2 regions of the Nonomuraea purpurea genome follow, and region 2 is predicted to be linked to the other one. Evidence: riboswitches for the same ligand, from Rfam matches in the RefSeq annotation. Region 2 holds a riboswitch; the other holds the start of a gene.

Region 1 (10,171 bases), on a different contig from region 2:
CTGCTCGCCGTGGCCGACATGCAGGGCCGGTTGCAGGGCAAACGGCTGTCCGCGCGCTACTTTCTGGACGAGGTCCTGCACCACGGCTCCGAGGGCTGCAACTACCTGCTCGCGGTCGACGTGGACATGAACACCGTCGCCGGGTACGAGATGTCGTCCTGGGAACGCGGCTACGGCGACTTCGTGATGAAGCCGGACCTGGCGACGCTACGCAGGGTGCCGTGGCAGGAGGGCACCGCGATGCTGATGGCGGACCTGGCCTGGGAGAGCGGCGGCGACGTGACCGCCTCACCCCGCCAGATCCTGCGCAGGCAGCTCGCCCGCCTTGCCGAGCGCGGCCTGGCCGCCTACGTCGGCACCGAGCTGGAGTTCATCGTCTACGAGGACGCCTACGAGGACGCCTGGAAGCGCGCCTACCGCGACCTGACCCCGGCCAACCTCTACAACGTCGACTACTCCCTGCTCGGCACGGCCCGCATCGAGCCGCTGCTGCGGCGCATCAGGCGCGAGATGGAGGGCGCCGGGCTGTACGTCGAGTCGGCCAAGGGCGAGTGCAACCTGGGCCAGCACGAGATCACCTTCCGCTACGACGAGGCGCTTCGGACCTGCGACAACCACTCCATCTACAAGAACGGCGCCAAGGAGATCGCCGCCCAGGAGGGCAAGTCGATCACCTTCATGGCCAAGCCGAACCAGCGCGAGGGCAACTCCTGCCACATCCACATCTCGCTGCGCGGCGCCGAGGGCGACCCGGTCATGGCGGGCGAGGGGCCTTATGGGCTCTCGCCGCTCGGGGCCCGCTTCATCGCCGGGCAGGTCGCCCGCATGCGCGAGCTCACCCTCCTGTACGCCCCCAACATCAACTCCTACAAGCGCTACGTGCCGGGCAGCTTCGCCCCCACGGCCGTCAAATGGGGCGTCGACAACCGCACCTGCTCGCTCAGGCTCGTCGGCCACGGCCTGTCTCTGCGGATCGAGAACCGGGTGCCGGGCGGCGACGTCAACCCGTACCTGGCGGTCTCCGCGCTGATCGCGGCCGGGCTGCACGGGATCGACGACGAGCTGCCGCTGGAGAGCGCGTTCGAGGGCAACGCCTACACCTCGGACGCCGAGACCGTACCGCACACCCTGCGCGACGCGCTGGCCCTGTTCGAGGGGTCGAAGCTGGCGCGTGAGGCGTTCGGCGAGGACGTGGTCGGGCACTACGCCAACAACGCGAGGGTGGAGCTGGCCGCGTTCGACGCGGCGGTGACGGATTGGGAGATGTTCCGTGGGTTCGAGCGGATGTGAGCATGAAGATCATTAATCCGGTGACGGAGGACGTCGTCGCGGACGTCGAGCTCGCCGACGCGGCCGAGGTCGACCGGGCCGTGGAGCGTGCCAGGAAGGCGTACGCGAGCTGGCGCGAGGTGTCACCCGGCGACCGGGCGCGGCTGCTGCGGCGCTTCGCCGACCTGGTGGACGCGCACGTCGAGGAGCTGGCGCGGCTGGAGCTGACCAACGCCGGGCACCCGATCGGGAACGCCCGCTGGGAGGCCGGCAACGTCCGCGACGTGCTGCACTTCTACGCGGGCGCCCCCGAGCGCAACCACGGCAGGCAGATCCCGGTGGCCGGCGGCGTGGACGTCACCTTCCAGGAACCCCTGGGCGTCGTGGGCGTCATCGTGCCGTGGAACTTCCCCATGCCGACCATGTCCTGGGGCATGGCGCCCGCGCTGGCGGCCGGCAACGCGGTGATCGTCAAACCCGCCGAATGGACGCCGCTGACCGCGCTGAGGCTGGCCGAGCTGGCCTTGGCGGCGGGCCTCCCCGAGGGGGTGCTCCAGGTGCTGCCTGGGGCAGGAGAGGTCGCGGGGGCGCGGCTGGTCGAGCATCCCGGCGTGGCCAAGATCGTGTTCACGGGCTCGACCGAGGTGGGCAAGGAGATCGCGGCCAAGGCGGCCGCGCACGTCAAGCGGTTGACGCTTGAGCTGGGCGGCAAGTCCGCAAATATCGTCTTTGCGGACTCAGATCTCGAAAAAGCGGCAAAAACTGCCCCTTATGCCGTCTTCGATAACTCCGGCCAGGACTGCTGCGCCCGCTCCAGGATCCTCGTCCAGGCCGAGGTGTACGACGCGTTCATGGACCGGCTCGCCGAGGCCGTACGGAACGTCAAGGTCGGCGACCCCGCCGACGAGAGCACCGAGATGGGCCCGCTGATCAGCGCGGAACACCTCGACCGCGTGCGCGGCTTCGTCGAGGGCACCCCCTACCTGCAGGGATCGTGCCCACAAGGCAGGGGCTACTGGTTCCCGCCGACCGTGCTCACCCCCGAGGTCACCGACCGGGCCTTCACCGAGGAGATCTTCGGGCCCGTCGTGTCGGTGGTGCCGTTCAAGGACGAGGCGGACGCGGTCAGGATCGCCAACGACACCCCGTACGGGCTGAGCGGCTCCATCTGGACCCGCGACGTCGGACGGGCACTCCGCGTGGCCAGGGCCGTCGAGGCCGGCAACCTGTCGGTGAACTCACACGCCTCGGTCCGCTACTGGACCCCGTTCGGCGGATTCAAACAGTCCGGCCTCGGCAGAGAACTCGGCCCGGACGCCCTGGCGGCCTTCACCGAGACCAAGAACGTCTTTATTAACTGGGAGTGAATCCAACGCAGTGAGCGGAGTGAAGGGCTGAGGAACGAAGCCCTTCACGCAGCGAATGAGAAGGGTGAACGACCAAATGAGCAGGGAGTAGGGCAGTGGAGCGGTTGCAAGATCGGGTGGCCGTCATCACCGGTGCGGGCAGTGGCATCGGGCTGGCCACGGCGCGTCGGTTCGCCGACGAGGGCGCCAAGGTGGTCTGCGTGGACATCGACGAGGAAGCGGGCACCAAGGCCGCAAGCGAGGTCGGCGGCCTGTACGTCAAGGCCGACGTGACCAGCGAGGCCGACGTCGAGCGGATGTACCGCACGGCCTGCGACACCTACGGCGGCGTGGACATCGCCTTCAACAACGCCGGCATCTCACCTCCCGACGACGACTCGATCCTGGAGACCGGCATCGACGCCTGGCGCCGCGTCCAGGAGGTCAACCTGACCAGCGTCTACCTGTGCTGCAAGCACGTCATCCCGTACATGCGGCGGCGCGGCAAGGGCTCGATCATCAACACCGCCTCGTTCGTGGCCGTCATGGGCTCGGCGACGTCGCAGATCTCCTACACCGCCTCCAAGGGCGGGGTGCTGGCGATGTCGCGAGAGTTGGGCGTGCAGTTCGCCAGGGAGGGCATCCGGGTCAACGCCCTGTGCCCGGGGCCGGTGAACACGCCGCTGCTGCAGGAGTTGTTCGCCAAGGACCCGGAGCGGGCGCAGCGGCGGCTGGTGCACATCCCGGTGGGCCGCTTCGCGGAGGCGTCGGAGATCGCGGCGGCGGTGGCGTTCCTGGCCAGCGACGACGCCTCGTTCATCACGGGCAGCGAGTTCCTGGTGGACGGCGGCATCTCCGGCGCCTACGTCACGCCGCTGTAGCGGGGTCTCGAACGTGCGACGTCCCATCATCGGCATCACCACCTACGTCGAGCCTGCCGCGTTCACGGTGTGGCGCGATCTGACGGTCGCGCTTCTGCCGCAGATGTACGTGGATCAGGTCGTCCGCGCCGGCGGGCAGCCCGTGCTGCTTCCGCCGGCCGGCGAGCCCGCGCAGGTCGTGGGCAGGTTGGACGGGCTCATCCTGGCCGGCGGCGGCGACATCGACCCGGCGCGGTACGGCGCGCGGCCGCACGAGCACACCGGCTACGTCAGGACGTTCCGCGACGACGCGGAGTTCGGCCTGATCAGCGCCGCCCTCGACGCCGGGCTGCCCTACCTGGGCGTCTGCCGCGGCCTCCAGGTGCTCAACGTGGCACTCGGCGGGAGCCTCCACCAGCATCTGCCGGACGTGGTCGGCCACACGCGGCACGCTCCCGAGCCCGGCCGCTTCGGTCACCTGCCGATCTCACCGGTCGCGGGCACCCACCTGGCCAAGGCGCTGGGCGAGAGCCCCCGGCAGGTCCCCCACTACCACCACCAGGCCGTGGACCGGCTCGCGCCGGGGCTCACGGTCACCGCCACCGCCGACGACGGCACGATCGAGGCCGTCGAACTGAACGCCAAACCCTTCGTCATGGCCGTGCAGTGGCACCCGGAGGCGGCCGACGACTGCGCCCTCTTCGAGGCCCTCGTGGCGGCCTGCTGACCCGCCGAACTCAGGCCAACGTGCGCGGGGCCTCGGGTAGCCGGTCAGTTCATCAGGGCCGGTTGCTCTTGCCGTCCAGCCACAGCGTGTCTGACTCGTCGCGATGGGAACCCGAGCTGCCGACGTGTTTGGCGTCGATCTTCGGCCCCTTCTTGATCACGTGCACCAACGCCATCGCGTGTCCACGTCCGAGGTCGTAGTCCTGCTTCAGCCAGTCGATGATCGCTCCGGCCTTCACGGACGGGTCATCGAAGCCGCGCTCCTTCGCCTTGGCGATGAACTCACGCGGTGTCAGCCCGGTCTTGTCCTCGATGTTGTCGAGGTATGCCTGGAACGACATGCGTTTCTCCATTCCGCGGGGGACCCCGCGAGCAGCAAGTTTGCCCTTTGCAAGCGTGCTTTGTCACCTCTCAGCTCGCCTCAAACAGCTCGAAGAGGCAGGACTGGCCACTCGTCGCGCGCTGCCCCATCCCGCGCGCGTAGTCGTCTACGAGCTCACCGATTACGGACGCGACCTCGAACCGGCGCTGGGGCGCGCGGACCCGCCGGCTCACCTCACTGGCCGGAGCACGCTGTCGAACACCACGACGCCCGCCCCGTGCTTGGCGTCGACGGCGCGGCGCAACTCGTCAGTGGCCAGCCATACCGACACCTCGAGCACGTTGCGGGTCACGCTGGACGACGCCGAGATCAGCCCGTCGCCCACCTCGCTCTCGACCTGCCGCTGGATGGCGTTGAGAGCGGCCTCGCTGCGCTGGGCGCCGCTCAGGCAGAGCGCGCCGCCCCACACCTCGCGGATCCACGCCTCCCTGCCCGACAGGTCGCCGGTGAACTTCAGATTGAGCACGTACTGCCGCGCGTCCATGTTCTTGGACGGGTCGGGCTCCGGGCCGAAATTGTCGATCCAGCCGCCCGCGAACTCAGCCGCCGTCATGGCCCGCTCCATTGCCTTGCCCAGCGTCTTCTCCGTCGCTCTGGCCGGATCGACGGCCCGCCAGCCGCCTTGCGGCTCCGGGCACGGGCTGGTGAAGTCCACCTCCCGAGCGGCGGGCGGCTTCCCGGGTGGGCCGGGCGGCTCGGTGAGCGTCAGCCGGGCGCCGTCCCAGGTGCCCACGACCCGGTACTCGCCCCATTTCACGCCGCCGCGCCACTCGTGCTTCACCTTGGTCCAATCCCAGCCGACCACGTCGGGGCCCTCGCACTGAGGCGGGAGCGAAGTCGCGACCACCGCGCAGAGCTGGGGTCCGTGCCCGCCGCCTTCGAGCACCGTGAGACTGGTCTCGTAACGCTGTGCGGCGGCGGTCTGCGGAGCGGTGCCGCAGGACACCAGGGAGAGGGCGGCGATCGCGCAGAAAGCCGCCGTACGGGGGATCATGCCCTTTCAACGTGAGCGCCGCCAAAGCGGTTCACGGGTCGCCAGAACGCGACAACAACCCCATGACGGCACTAGGCTGACGGACATCACCGGCGAAACCGTGCGGGAGAGTGCCCTGACAGCCGGTCAGGGCCCCTGAAGGAGCAAGCCCTCCCCGCGAACCTCTCAAGGCAAAGGACCGCGCGGCTGCCCGGCAAGTGATGGCTTGCCGGGAGGTGACCTCTGGAAAGCAGGCCTGCGGGGCCTCGCCGAAGGTGAAAGTCCGGTAAAACTCGGGCGAAGCTCTCAGGCATCCATGACAGAGGGGGAGGATGCTGGCATCCGATCCTGCCTTGAGGTGCGCAAATGTCCCGACCGACACCGCTACGAGACGTTCATGAGAGCCTCGGCGCCACACTGACCGACTTCGCGGGGTGGCTCATGCCGCTCCGGTACGGCAGCGAGTCCGCGGAGCACAGGGCCGTCCGCGAGGCGGCCGGGCTGTTCGACCTCTCGCACATGGGCGAGATCTTCCTGACCGGGCCGCAGGCGGGCCAGGCCCTCGACTACGCCCTGGTCGGACACCTGTCGGCGCTGGTGCCCGGCCGGGCCAGGTACACCATGATCGTCGATGAGCGCGGCGGAGTGCTCGACGACCTCATCGTGTACCGGCTCGGGGACGACGAGTTCATGGTCGTGGCAAACGCATCGAACTACGAAAAAGTCGGCGGTGAGCTGAAAAATCGCGCTAAGTCGTTCGACGTGGTGGTTGAGGATCGATCAGATCAGTACGCGCTGATCGCCGTCCAGGGACCTCACTCCCAGGAGATCCTCTCCTCGCTCACCGACGCCGACCTGGCCGGGCTCAAGTACTACGCGGGCCTGCCGGGGATCGTGGACGGGCGGCGGGCGCTCATCGCCCGCACCGGCTACACCGGCGAGGACGGGTTCGAGCTGTTCGTGGCGAACGACGACGCCGCGCCGCTCTGGCACGCGCTCACGGCGGCCGGGGAGCCGTACGGGCTCAAGCCCGCGGGCCTGTCCGCCCGCGACACGCTCAGGCTGGAGGCCGGCATGCCGCTGTACGGCAACGAGCTCAGCGCGGAGCTGACCCCATTCGACGCGGGACTGGGCAGAGTGGTGAAATTCGACAAGCCGGGCGACTTCGTCGGCAGGTCGGCACTCGAGGCGGTCAAGGACGACGCGCCGCGACGCCGCCTCGTCGGGCTGGTCGCCCGGGGCCGCCGGGTGCCGCGCCACGGTTACCCGGTCACCAAGGACGGCGCCGTCGTCGGCGAGGTCACCAGCGGTGCCCCCTCCCAGACCCTGGGCAAACCCATCGCGATGGCCTACGTGGACACCGGAGCCGAAACAGGCCTGGCTGTGGACATCAGGGGCAGGCATGAACCTATGGACCTGGTCGAGCTGCCCTTTTACAGGAGGAACAAGTGAGCAACATCCCTGACGACCTGAGCTACACCAAGGAGCACGAGTGGGTGGCCGGGCTCGACGACGGCATCACCGTGACCGTCGGCATCACGGCCTTCGCCGCCGAAGCCCTTGGTGACGTCGTCTTCGTGCAGCTCCCCGAGGTCGGAGCGAGCGTCGAGGGAGGCGACTCCATCGGAGAGGTGGAGTCGACCAAGTCCGTGAACGAGATCTACACACCTGTCGGCGGCGAGGTCGTCGAGGTGAACCAGTCCGTCGTGGACGACCCGAGCCTGGTCAACAGCGACCCGTACGGGGAGGGCTGGATGTTCCGGGTGCGCGTGGAGAGCGACGCGGATGACCTGCTGTCCGCCGAGGAGTACGCGGCCCTGACCTCCGGCGAATCCTGACACCCCCGCCGGGACTGGACCAGGGTTCCGGCGGATTTCATTGGACCGGAACTCCGGCGGATTGGACACAGCCGGAACTCCGGCGAATTCGAGACCGGCCGGGGCTCAGCCTTCTGGGTCTGGGCCCCGCCTCCTTCTCCTGAAAGGCGCACATCAATGGCGATCAGCGTCTTCGACCTGTTCAAGATCGGCATCGGCCCGTCGAGCTCCCACACGGGAGGCCCGATGGCGGCCGCGCACAAGTTCGCCCGCGGGCTGCACGACGACGGCCTGCTCGGGCAGGTCGCGCGCGTCGAGGCCATCCTGTACGGCTCACTCGGCCTGACCGGCAAGGGCCACGGCAGCGACAAGGCCGTCCTGCTCGGCCTGTCGGGCGAGAAGCCGGAGCTGGTCGACGTCGACTCCGTCGAAGACCGCCTGGCCGAGATGCGCGCCTCGGGCACGGTCAAGCTCTACGGAACCCACGAGATCCCGTTCGTCACCGGCGAGGACCTCGTCTTCGAACGCAAGATCTCCCTCCCCGAGCACCCGAACGGCATGCGCTTCACCGCGTTCTCCCCGTCGGGCGAGAAGCTCAGGGAGAAGGTGTACTTCTCGGTCGGCGGCGGTTTCGTCGTGGACGAGAAGGCCACCGGCGCCGACCGCATCAAGCCGGACGACACCGTGCTCCCCTACCCGTTCACCACGGGCGAGGAGCTGCTGAAGCACTGCTCGAACACGGGTTTGTCCATCTCGGCGCTCATGCTGGAGAACGAGAAGGCCTTCGGCCGCACCGAGGCCGAGATCCGCTCGGGCCTGCTGCGCCTGTGGCGGGTCATGTCGGAGTGCGTGCACCGCGGCATCTCCAAGGAGGGCGTCCTGCCCGGCGGCCTCAAGGTCAAGCGCCGCGCCAACCAGCTCCACCGCCGCCTGCAGGCGGAGTCGGCCGAGAAGGATCCGCTGCAGGTCATGGACTGGGTGGCGCTGTTCGCGCTGGCGGTCAACGAGGAGAACGCGGCCGGGGGCCGCATCGTCACCGCCCCGACCAACGGCGCCGCCGGCATCATCCCGGCCGTCCTGACCTACTACACCCGCTTCGTCCCCCGTGCGGACGACGAGGGCGTGGTCCGCTTCCTCCTCACGGCCGGCGCGATCGGCGTCCTGTTCAAGGAGAACGCCTCCATCTCCGGTGCCGAGGTCGGCTGCCAGGGCGAGGTCGGCTCGGCCTGCTCGATGGCCTCCGCGGCCCTCACGGAGGTCCTCGGGGGCACGCCGGAGCAGGTCGAGAACGCGGCCGAGATCGGCATCGAGCATAACCTGGGCCTGACCTGCGACCCGATCGGCGGTCTCGTCCAGATCCCGTGCATCGAACGCAACGCCGTCGCCTCCAACAAGGCGATCACCGCCGCCAGAATCGCCCTGCGCGGCGACGGCCGTCACTACGTGGCCCTGGACAAGGCCATCAAGACGATGCGGGACACCGGCAGAGACATGCTGGACAAGTACAAGGAAACCTCACGGGGCGGCCTGGCCGTCAACGTAATCGAGTGCTGACCAACCCTTTGGGTGGCACCGTAGAGTTGTGCCAATCGAAGGAGGGAGATCAGTGTCCACCACCGTCGGCGAGGCTCTCCAGGAGACGGACTACCTGCTTCGTTCTCCGGCCAACGCACGCCGCTTGATCGAGTCCTATCGAGAGGCGATCGAAGGGCGTTATGAGCGGCACGAACTGCTGGATGAAGAGGCCGCTCGGTAAACGACCAGGGGCCGACGGGGCGTGCGGTCGCCGAAGGTCAGCGGCGGACGTGGAGGCGGACGACGGCGCCCGCCTCGTCGTCGCGGATCTCGCGGCGGATCCGGCCGACGATGTCCTGGTCGAGCTTGTTCACCACGGCGCCCACGTCCGCTGCCGAAGGGCAGGTCAGGGTGATGCGCAGGGCGTCCTCGCCCACTCGTACGCCTGTTCTGCTCAGCCCGTCCACGCCCTTGAGCCCGACGAAGAGCATGGCGGTGCCCGTGCCGTTGTGGGCGCCGCGGCGGCCCCAGCCGAGGCAGAGCAGCAGCCAGCGCAGCGACACCAGCGACAGGAGCAGCAGGCCCAGGGCCAGGCCCCACAGCGGCCACGGCTCCTCGGACAGGGAGCGGGTCGTCTGCGCGGGCAGGACCCTGGCGTTGGGGGGCAGGTCGAAGAAGCGGTCGTGGCCGCGTAGCCAGGCGTAGGTTCCCAGGGACGCGAGCGTGCCGCCCACGACGGCCAGCCCGACGCGGTTGCCGGTGTACTGCCTCATCACAGCCCCCTTCTGCGCAGCCGGACCACGACCTCGCCGGTGCCGAGCGTGCCCACGCCGGCCAGGCGGTCTCCTACGGCGGTGCCGACCTGCCTGAGCATCGAGCCGGAGCTTTCCGCGCTGGTCATGACGGTGACCTCGATGGTGCGCCGGCGCAGCCGTACCCGGGCCTTGTCGACCCCGGCGACCTGCTGGGCGGCCGCGCGCAGGGTGCGGCGCAGGCCCGAGCGGGTGATGCCGATGACGATCAGCGGGTCGGACGTCTCCACCGGCACGGTCGTGGAACGGCCGGGCAGCGCGCCCAGCAGCAACATCAGCGTGCCCGCGCCCACCAGTGCCAGGGCCAGGGTGGGCGTCTGCCTCCAGGTGTTCTTGCCCGCCAGTTCGACCAGTTCGTTGACAGGGACCCAGCCGAGCGGCGCGCCGAGCAGGGCCGACACCACCTCCGCCGCCGTTGCCCCGAGCCCCACGGCCAGCGTGAACGACACGAGGGCGCCCGGGAGGGTGCGC
Region 2 (10,171 bases):
CCCTGCGCGACGGCATCTTCTTCGCAGACCTGGTGTTCTCCAACGGCGTGGAGGTGAGCGCGCGCCCGTCGGACTCGATCGCGCTCGCCCTGCGCACCGGAGCGCGCATCTTCGCCAGCGAGGAGGTCGTCCAGGAGGCCGGCGTGGTCATCCCCGACGACCAAGAGGACGAGGTGGAGAAGTTCAGGGAGTTCCTTGACACGATCACTCCCGAAGACTTCGGCAGGGCGGGGTAGGTATTTCAGTGCATTTACGCTTCACGACGCGCCGAGCCGGATCGTTGACTGAGCATGGTCACGGTCCTACGGTGCAAGTGAAACTCGTGGCCGCCCTTTACGAACCCCCAGATCAGGCCACGGGATGAGAGAAAGCCGGAGGTCCGCGTGGCGGTCAGCAGCGGCGAGGGAAAGACGGCCGGCCAGGAAGATCCGGTGCGGCGCGAGAGCGCACGGCAGCGTGCCGGGGAGCAGGGTCTGCTCTTCGACGAGCAGCCGGCGGCGTTGCCGGACGACATCGGATACCGTGGGCCGACGGCCTGCGCGGCCGCCGGCATCACCTACAGGCAGCTCGACTACTGGGCGCGCACAGCCCTGGTGGAGCCCACGATAAGAGCCGCGCACGGCTCGGGCTCCCAGCGGCTCTACAGCTTCCGCGACATCCTGGTACTCAAGGTCGTCAAGCGGCTCCTCGACACCGGGGTGTCGTTGCAGCAGATCCGTACGGCCGTGCAGCATCTGCGTGACCGCGGGGTCGCCGACCTCGCCCAGATCACGCTGATGAGCGACGGCGTCAGCGTCTACGAGTGCACCTCGGCCGACGAGGTGATCGACCTGCTCCAGGGCGGCCAGGGCGTGTTCGGCATCGCGCTGGGCCGGGTCTGGCGGGAGGTCGAGGGCTCCCTCGCGGAGCTGCCGGGGGAACGCGCGGCGGTCGAGGACACCGTCCCGGCCGATCACCCCGCTGACGAGCTGGCCCAGCGCCGCCGGGCGCGGCGCATAGGGTAGCTTCCCCGCCCTTCACGGTGGATCGCACCGCGCGGGCCACCGTGAGTGCGGATTCCGCAACCTCCCGTGGACCAATGGACGGGACGTACCGTAGTAATCTGGGACAGCAAGGCTGACGACCCCGTGCGGGAGAGTCCCCAAGGCCCTCGGGCCCTGGGGCGCCGAAGGAGCAACCCTCCCCGGAATCTCTCAGGCACCCAGTACCGCTCGGGCGAGGCGACTCTGGAAAGCAGGCGCGCCCGCCAGGCGTGCCTCACCGACGGTGCAAGCCCCTTCCCGGGGTGAAGCTCTCAGGTCGCGGCGGTGTCCGCGCTGACAGAGGGGGAGATCCGGCACTCGCCCGCGCCCTGGCGCCGGTCTCCAAAGCCTCGGGAGGCAGTCTCCATGATCGATCCGTTCGCTCCGCCGTTCTCCGCACGGCACATCGGCCCGTCGGAGTCCGAGCAGCAGCGCATGCTCGAGGCCGTCGGCTTCGAGTCGGTCGCCGATCTGGTGGCCGTGGCCGTTCCCGAGGCCATCAGGGCCAAGGACCGGCTCAAACTGCCCGCCGCGATCGGCGAGACCGAGACCATCGCCGAGCTGCGCGCCATCGCCGGGCGCAACCGGGTGCTCACCTCCATGATCGGGCTCGGCTACCACGACACCGTCACACCCGCGGTCATCCGCCGCAGCCTGCTGGAGAACCCGGGCTGGTACACCGCCTACACCCCGTACCAGCCGGAGATCTCGCAGGGCCGCCTGGAGGCGCTGCTGAACTTCCAGACGGTCGTCTCCGACCTGACCGGGCTGCCCGTCGCCGGCGCGTCCCTGCTCGACGAGGGCACCGCCGCCGCCGAGGCGATGACGCTGGCCCGGCGCGCGGGCAAGTCCAAGAGCGACGTCTTCGTGGTGGACGCCGACGCGCTCCCGCAGACCAAGGCCGTGCTGGCCACCAGGGCCGAGCCGCTCGGCATCACGCTCGTCGAGCACGACCTCGACGGCGCCCTGCCCGAGTGCTTCGGCGTGCTCGTCCAGTACCCCGGCGCCTCCGGGCGGCTGCGCGACTTCCGCGCCGTGGCCGCCGCCGCGCACGAGGCGGGCGCGCTCGTCGTGGCCGCCGCCGACCTGCTGGCCCTGACGCTCGTGGCCGCCCCCGGCGAGCTCGGCGCAGACATCGCGATCGGGTCCTCCCAGCGCTTCGGCGTGCCGTTCGGCTTCGGCGGGCCGCACGCCGCCTACATGTCCGTACGCGAGGGCCTGCAGCGCCAGCTCCCCGGCCGCCTGGTGGGCGTGTCGGTGGACGCCGACGGCGACCCCGCCTACCGCCTGGCCCTGCAGACCCGCGAGCAGCACATCCGCCGCGAGAAGGCCACCAGCAACATCTGCACCGCGCAGGTCCTGCTGGCCGTCATCGCGAGCATGTACGCCGTCTACCACGGCCCCGAGGGCCTGCGCGGCATCGCCGCCCGGGTCCACCGCCACGCCGTGGCCCTGGCCGCAGGGCTGCGCGAGGCGGGCCTGGAGGTCGTGCACGCGGAGTTCTTCGACACCGTCCTGGTCCGCGTGCCCGGCAGGGCCGCCGCCGTGCTGGCCGCCGCCGCCGAGCGGGGCGTCAACCTCTGGCAGGTCGACGACGACCACGTCTCGATCTCCTGCGATGAGAAGACCGGTGCCGCCGAGGTCGCCAAGGTGTGGGCGGCCTTCGGCCTCGACCGCTCCGAGGTGGACCTCGACGCCGACGCGCTGCCGGCCGCCCTGGCGCGCGAGAGCGACTACCTGACCCACCCGGTCTTCCACAGCCACCGCTCCGAGACCGCGATGCTGCGCTACCTGCGCAGACTGCAGGACAAGGACATCGCCCTCGACCGCTCCATGATCCCGCTCGGCTCCTGCACGATGAAGCTGAACGCGACCACGGAGATGGAGCCGATCACCTGGCCCGAGTTCGCCGCGATCCACCCCTACGCGCCCGCCGACCAGGCCGAGGGCTACCTGGAGCTGATCGGCACGCTGGAGGGCTGGCTGGCCGAGGTGACCGGCTACGACGCCGTCTCCGTCCAGCCGAACGCCGGCTCGCAGGGCGAGTTCGCCGGGCTGCTGGCCATCCGCGCCTACCACCAGGCGCGCGGCGACGACGGACGCGAGGTGTGCCTCATCCCGTCCTCGGCCCACGGCACCAACGCCGCCAGCGCCGTCATGGCCGGCATGCGCGTCGTGGTCGTGGCCTGCGACGCCGAAGGCAACGTCGACCTGGCCGATCTCGACGCCAAGATCGACAAGCACCGCGACCGGCTGGCCGCGATCATGGTGACGTACCCGTCCACGCACGGCGTGTACGAGGAGACGATCACCGAGGTGTGCGCCAAGGTGCACGAGGCCGGCGGCCAGGTGTACGTCGACGGGGCCAACCTCAACGCCCTGGTCGGGCTGGCCAAGCCGGGCGAGTTCGGGGCCGATGTGTCCCACCTCAACCTGCACAAGACCTTCTGCATCCCGCACGGCGGCGGCGGCCCCGGCGTCGGCCCGGTGGCGGTGCGCGGCCACCTGGCGCCCTACCTGCCGGGCCACGCGCTGCACGACGGCACGCCGGTGGGAGCCGTCTCGGCGGCCCCGTACGGCTCGGCCGGGATCCTGCCGATCTCGTGGGCCTACATCAGGATGATGGGCTCCGAGGGGCTGACGGCCGCCACCGAGCAGGCCATCCTGTCGGCCAACTACCTGGCCAAGCGGCTGGCCCCGCACTTCCCCGTCCTGTACACCGGGCGCGGCGGGCTGGTGGCCCACGAGTGCATCGTGGACCTGCGCCAGATCACCAAGGAGACCGGCGTCACCGTGGACGACGTGGCCAAGCGGCTCATCGACTACGGCTTCCACGCGCCCACGATGTCGTTCCCCGTGGCAGGGACGCTCATGATCGAGCCGACCGAGAGCGAGGACCTCGGCGAGCTGGACCGGTTCGTCGACGCCATGATCGCCATCAGGGGCGAGATCGCCAAGGTGGCCTCCGGCGCCTACGACCGCACCGACAACCCGCTGCGCAACGCGCCGCACACGGCCGAGTCGGTCAGCGCCGACGAGTGGAGCCACCCCTACACCCGCACCGAGGCCGCCTACCCGCTGCCGTCGCTGCGCGAGGGCAAGTACTGGGTGCCGGTGCGGCGCATCGACCAGGCATACGGCGACCGCAACCTGGTCTGCTCGTGCCCCCCGCTGGAGGCCTACGAGGACTGATCCACGCCCGGTCCAGTCCTTCGGCGTCAAGTGAGCAGACATGATCGCCCGAAGTCGTTAGGCTTCGGTGCGACCACCGCCCCAAGGAGCTCCCCTTGACGTCCTCAGAGCTGGAGACCCCGCCTCTCGACACCGCCCGCCGCCTCGCCGAACACGGCGATCTCGACGGCGCCGCCGCCATCCTCACCGAGCTCGCCAACGACCCCGACGACCCCGACCGGGCCCAGGCCGCCGTGGGGCTGGCCGTCGTCCTGGAGGAACGCGGCGACGCCGAGGGCGCCAGGGCCGCCGCCAGGGCCGCGCTGGCCACCGGGCACCCCGAATACGCCGCACAGGCGGCCTGCCACCTGGCCCAGGGGTTCGAGCGCGAAGGACGCGCCGAGCAGGCCAGGGCCGCCTGGCAGGCCGTGCTGGGGGTCGGGACGGCCGCGTACGTGCCGCTGGCCCACCTCGCGCTGGCCCGCCTGGCGCAGGACCCGGGGGAGGCCGACAAGGAGCTGCGCGCCGCCATGGAGGCGGGCGACGACCAGATCGCCGCCCACGCGGCGCTGCGGCTCGCCGAGCTGCTGGTGGAGTACGGAGAGCCGGCGGAGGCGGCCGAGGTGCTCCTGGACGCCCTGGAGTACGCCCCGCAGGACGAGGTGCCGGCCCTGCGCGTGCAGCTCGGCATCGCGCACCTGGAGCTGGCGTGCGCGGAGTTCGCCGAGACGGTGGAGGGTGGGGCCGATTCGCGCACGAGCGCCCTGGCGATCGAGCTGCTCGCCCGCACGCTGCCGCTGCGCGGCCGTGACGAGGACGCCCGGCGGGTGTGGACGTACGGGCTGGAGCATGCCGACGAGAGCCTGGCCGCGGAGGTCAGGCTCCGTTACCACCGAGACGACTGAGGGCGCGCTGTCAGCCCCAGCCGCGATGGACGGCCACGGCGGCGGCCACGTTGATGACCACGATCGCCAGCCAGGCGATCATCAGCCCGACCAGCCCCGCGGTGCCCGCCGCGATGGCCGTCAGCGGGACGCCGATTCCCAGCGACCCCAAGGTGATCGCGATCATCGGCGAGCCCTTCTTCTGCGGTGTGGCGCCGCGATGGTGCAACTCGGCCCGGACTCGTGCCGCGATCGTCTCGTCGAGGCGCTCCACGAACGACTCGACGAGCTCGGTTTCGTATTCAGGACCGAGATCACGGCGGGCGTCGAGCGTGGCCTGCAGGTCATCTCGGATAGGGCGCTTGTCTGGCATAGGGAAATCATCCATCCCGTTGCCCGCCTCGTCATCCGCCCTGAGGGCTAAGATGCGATCCTCCCCAGGTACGGTGGCTTGCCATGAAGGTCATCACCCCGCGCGGCCCGGCGCTGGTCGACATCGACGAGGCCGACGATCCCCGGCTGCTGCTCGTGCTCACCCACGGGTCCGCCGGGGGAGTGGAGGCGCCCGATCTGCTGGCGGTCCGCGAGGCCGCGCTGGCGGCCGGGGCGGTGGTGGCCAGGGTGACGCAGGCGTTCAGAGTGGCGGGGGCGCGGGCGCCGGGCTCGGCGCCCAAGCAGGACGAGGCGTGGGAGATCGTGCTGGGCGAGCTGCGCGCCCGCTATCCCGGGCTGCCGCTTGTGCAGGGCGGGCGGAGCAACGGGGCCAGGGTGGCCTGCCGTACGGCCCGGGCGGTCGGCGCGGCGGCGGTGGTGGCGCTGGCCTTCCCCCTGCACCCGCCGGGGCGGCCGGAACGTTCCAGGGCCGAGGAGCTACGCGGCGCGGGCGTGGATGTGCTGGTGGTGAACGGTGATCGCGACCCGTTCGGCGTGCCCGACGCCGCGGACGCCGCACGCCTGGTGGTGCTGCCGGGAGAGGGGCACGACCTGAAGAAGGACCCCGCCCGGGTGGGCGAGGTCGTGGCGGAGTGGGTCGTCCACTACGCCTAGTTCAGGCTGCCCCGACCACCGGCCGGTGCGGGGCGATGGCGGTGCCGCTGGGAAGCAGCTCCCCGGTGTCCTCGAACAGGACGACGCCGTTGCAGAGCAGGCTCCACCCCTGCTCGGGGTGACAGGCGAGGGTGCGTGCCGCCTCGCGGTCAGGCGCCTCGGCATCCGGACAAGCCGGGTCGTGCGGGCACATCGGCGTGCCTCCGATATCTCGTGGGATGCTCCCGCTTTGGAGGGTCCGGGAGCGTGGCTCGGGTTTGTTGTTAAGGCAAGTGTGCGATGTATGTCACAGTTTCCGACATAGTCCGTTTGGACTGTTACGGGATGATCCCTGAGTCGTGTGACCTTCGACACAGCGTGCCTTAAGCAGGATAACGGTCCAAGCGTGACACGCGCATCACGTTTGCAATCCCTTGAGGAGAGCTTCGAGCCCGCGCTCGAAGTCCATATCTGCTCTTTCGTCCCGCCTGACCCATTCGTCTACTTCAGGGTCCGCCCAGCCCGACTGCTGCACCTCGACGGCCACGCTGCCGAACACGAACGCCCGCATCGTCCGCACGGCCTCGGCCGCGTCGTCCAGGCCCCCGTCGGCGAGCTGCTCGGTCTGCTCCCTGATCGCGATGGTCGTGGCGCCCTTGGGCGGCTTGGTCAGCGCCAGGGCCAGCACGCCCGGATGCTCCCTGAGCAGTTCCCTGCAGGCCCTGCACCACGCCTTGGCCGTCTCCTGCCAGGACGGCCCCTGTTCGACGTGGACGGCCGTCACATGCTCGGCCAGGGCGTCCATCAGCGCCTCCTTGCCTCGGGGCAGGTGATGGTAGATGGCCATGGCCTCCACCTGCAGGGCGTCACCCAGCCGGCGCATCGTCAGCCGGCGCAGGCCCTGGCTGTCGGCGATGTGCAGGGCGGCCTCGATGATGCGCTCGCGGGAGAGCGGAACCGGCGGTCTCTTGGCGGGCATGGTGATCATCTTACGTCGTAAAGGGCGCCGTGCCGGGCCGATTTCCCGCCGTGTCGCGGGACGGCGTACCCTTGGCCGTTGAACGTGTACAGGCTTGTGAAGGGGCAGGGTCGATGGCGTTTTTCCGTCCGCGGGTGAGCCGGGAGGCCGAGGTTCGCTACCACGCGGACCAGGAGATCTCCAAGAGCTACCCCGAATTGCTCGACAAGGCCAGGCAGACCGAGCAGACGCTACGGGAGCTGCGGGCCGCCGCGGCCGACGAGATCGAGCTGCTGGCGGCGGGGCGGGCCTTCGACGCGGCGCTGACCGACGCGCTGCGGGCGGCCGAGGCGGGGCAGCGGGCCACGTTCGGGGTCAAGGCCTACGACGACCGCATCGCCCGGCGCAAGGCCAAGGCGCGGCCCGACGGCGCCAGGTGGACCTCGGAGGTCGACCGGCTGCGCACGCTGCGCGAGGAGAACCGGATGTGGGGCATCCCCCAGGTGCCCCGCCCCATCCCCGCAACCCTCTGACCCGAGGCTTGAAGAACGTCCGGCGGCATCCGCCGGACGTTCTTGCATGGCTGCCCGGGGTGGCGCCGACGCCACGTTCGCGTTGTTCAGGCCGGCGCCCCGCCCCGGAGACGGCGGCGGGTGTTGCCCGGGTAAAAGACAAAGCCCCGGCGGGTGCCGGGGCTTTGGCGGGTCAGCTGGCCCAGTCGAGCAGCGGGCGGGTGTTGCTCGGGTGGCGCAGCTTGGACAACGACTCCTTCTCCAGCTGCCGGATCCGCTCCCGGGTCAGCCCCAGGTACTTGCCGATCTCGTCCAGCGTGTGCGGCTTGCCGTCCACCAGGCCGAACCGCAGGGCCATGATCTTCGACTCGCGCGGCGAGAGGTTGTCGAGCACGCCGCGCAACTGGTCGCCCAGCAGCTGGCGGTCGACGATCTCCGACGCCTCCGGCGAGTCGACGTCCTCGATGAGGTCGCCGATCGTGGTCTCGCCGTCCTCGCCGATCGTGGCGTTCAGGGAGATCGGCTGGCGGCTGGTGCGCAGCAGCTCCTCGATCTGGTCGGGCGTCTTGTCGAGCTCGACGGCCAGTTCCTCGGGCGTGGGCTCGCGCCCCAGGCGCTGGTGCATGTCACGCTCGACGCGCGAGAGCTTGGAGAGCAGCTCCAGCACGTGCACGGGCAGCCGGATCGTCCGGGCCGAGTCGGCGAAGCCGCGCTGGATGGCCTGGCGGATCCACCACATCGCGTACGTGGAGAACTTGAACCCCTTGGTGTAGTCGAACTTCTCCACGGCCCTGATCAGCCCCAGGTTGCCCTCCTGGACGACGTCGAGCAGGGACATGCCGCGGTCGGTGTACTTCTTGGCGACCGAGACCACCAGGCGCAGGTTGGCCTCCAGCATGTGGTCCTTGGCCTGCTTGCCGTCCTCGATGACCATGAGCAGGTCCTCGCGGGCGGCGGCGGGCAGGTCGGGCTCGCTGTCCAGCTTGTACTCGGCGTACAGGCCGGCCTCGATCCGCCGGGCCAGCTCGACCTCCTGGGCGGCGGTGAGCAGGGTGCGACGGCCGATGGACTTGAGGTAGGTGTGCACGGAGTCGCCCATGACGGACTGCGTGTCGTCGAGGTCGATCGGCTCGTTGTCGAGTTCGGCGTCCTCGGCGGTCACGGGGACGTCGTCGGGGACGTCCTCCTCGTGCTCCGGCTTGCGCTCCGACGGCACGACGCCCTTGGCGACGTCGGCGGTCCTGGCGTTCTTGGCCGTGCCCCCGGTGTTCTTGGTGCCCGCGGTTTTTGCCTCGGCCGCCTTGCGGCCGGTAGTCTTTGCCCGCGCAGGCCTCTTCTGGGCGGTCTTGGTCTCGGCGGCGGGCTTCTTCTTCGGGGTGTTCTTGCTGAGAGACGGCTCGTTCTCCGCGGCCAGGCTCACACCGGCCTCAGAGAGCTCACGCAGGATCGTGCGCCCTTCCGAAGGGCTGATTCCCGCGTCGGCGAACGCGTGCCGTAGCTCCGCGAGAGAAAGGTGACCCTGGGCTCGCCCTCGTTCAATGAGCTGGTCGAGAGTCGCGGGTGGGGTCGCCACGGCGGTTCTGGGCATGAGGACACCTCCTCCGTACGGAGTCGAGACGATCAGGTTGTGGTGGGGCGGCTGCCACGGGGTCCGCACGGCGCACCAGTATCAATAACGCCGTTCGCCGCTATTTGTTCCCGGGGGATGAAAAAGGGGCGGACCGCCCGCAGGCGAACCGCCCCTCGAGCTCCCGTTATTCGTTCACGATCACGTCTCCGGACGACACCACGGGCATCGGCATCGGCTGGGCGTCTTCCAGGCGCTCGTCCGTCCAGTAGTCGATGACCTTGCCGGGATCCGGGTTGACCTCGGTCGAGACCACGATGTCGCCGTCGCTGGTCTCGGGCTTCGGGGTCTGCGAGGCGTCACTGGACGGAAGGTTCTTCTCCACCACGGCTCGGGTCTCCTCGAGCTTGCCCGCCGAGGCGGCCGCCGCGATGGAGACGCCTGCGACGGCTATCGCGCCGACGACGGCCGCGGATGCCCACATCTTGCGGGTCTGGTTCATGAAGGCTCCCTCCTTCTCCCCACTATGACGCAGCCGCAACTCGTCAGGTTCCTGTCTTCAGTCGTACCAAGTCGGTCTTTCCGTTCGGCAGCAGTGGCAACCCTGGAACCAGGCGCAGGTCGCGCGGGGCGGCGTGGGGAGGAAGCCTATCGCGGCAGAATGCCCGCAATTGCTGAAGTGTGGGCGGCGTGTCGGGGTCGGCGGGGACCACGATGGCGGTGACCCGCTCGCCCCATTCGGGATCGGGAACGCCTATCACGGCCGCGTCGGCCACCTCGGGGTGGGTGCTGAGCACGGCGGTCACGGAGGCGGCCACGATCTTCTCCCCGCCCGTGTTGATCACGTCGTCGGCTCTGCCGAGCACCCGGAGGCGGCCTCCGGTGAGTTCTCCCAGGTCGGAGGTGACGAACCAGCCGCCGTCGAGGGGCGCGTCGGCGAAGCGGTAGCCGGAGAAGAGCACGGGCCCGGCGATCCTGATGAGGCCGTCGTCGCCGATTTTGAGATCTACATTGTAAAGGGGCTGGCCGTC

What was found. Region 2 has a riboswitch for glycine ahead of gcvP (aminomethyl-transferring glycine dehydrogenase). Riboswitches for the same ligand answer to the same signal wherever they lie in the genome.
Region 1: another riboswitch for glycine. It lies ahead of gcvT (glycine cleavage system aminomethyltransferase GcvT); the one in region 2 lies ahead of gcvP (aminomethyl-transferring glycine dehydrogenase).

Annotation. Positions count from the first base shown of each region.
Region 1 is NZ_JBHSBI010000045.1:15,588-25,758, forward strand. Features, by position in the region: gene ACFOY2_RS50190 (glutamine synthetase family protein) at 1-1,290, shown strand, start outside; gene ACFOY2_RS50195 (aldehyde dehydrogenase family protein) at 1,293-2,636, shown strand; gene ACFOY2_RS50200 (3-oxoacyl-ACP reductase) at 2,732-3,496, shown strand; gene ACFOY2_RS50205 (gamma-glutamyl-gamma-aminobutyrate hydrolase family protein) at 3,510-4,202, shown strand; gene ACFOY2_RS50210 (DUF4287 domain-containing protein) at 4,255-4,542, opposite strand; partial or broken gene ACFOY2_RS50215 (winged helix-turn-helix transcriptional regulator) at 4,541-4,720, shown strand; gene ACFOY2_RS50220 (hypothetical protein) at 4,753-5,577, opposite strand; glycine riboswitch at 5,671-5,768, shown strand; glycine riboswitch at 5,790-5,889, shown strand; gene gcvT (glycine cleavage system aminomethyltransferase GcvT) at 5,923-7,008, shown strand; gene gcvH (glycine cleavage system protein GcvH) at 7,005-7,394, shown strand; gene ACFOY2_RS50235 (L-serine ammonia-lyase) at 7,551-8,927, shown strand; gene ACFOY2_RS50240 (hypothetical protein) at 8,980-9,129, shown strand; gene ACFOY2_RS50245 (hypothetical protein) at 9,167-9,661, opposite strand; gene ACFOY2_RS50250 (DUF6286 domain-containing protein) at 9,661-10,171, opposite strand, start outside.
Region 2 is NZ_JBHSBI010000003.1:234,368-244,538, reverse strand. Features, by position in the region: gene ACFOY2_RS07615 (bifunctional nuclease family protein) at 1-236, shown strand, start outside; gene ACFOY2_RS07610 (MerR family transcriptional regulator) at 384-1,004, shown strand; glycine riboswitch at 1,121-1,220, shown strand; glycine riboswitch at 1,221-1,333, shown strand; gene gcvP (aminomethyl-transferring glycine dehydrogenase) at 1,389-4,214, shown strand; gene ACFOY2_RS07600 (tetratricopeptide repeat protein) at 4,310-5,098, shown strand; gene ACFOY2_RS07595 (hypothetical protein) at 5,109-5,450, opposite strand; gene ACFOY2_RS07590 (alpha/beta hydrolase family protein) at 5,534-6,124, shown strand; gene ACFOY2_RS07585 (DUF5999 family protein) at 6,126-6,317, opposite strand; gene ACFOY2_RS07580 (TetR/AcrR family transcriptional regulator C-terminal domain-containing protein) at 6,522-7,082, opposite strand; gene ACFOY2_RS07575 (hypothetical protein) at 7,196-7,594, shown strand; gene ACFOY2_RS07570 (RNA polymerase sigma factor) at 7,767-9,161, opposite strand; gene ACFOY2_RS07565 (hypothetical protein) at 9,328-9,642, opposite strand; gene ACFOY2_RS07560 (AMP-binding protein) at 9,686-10,171, opposite strand, start outside.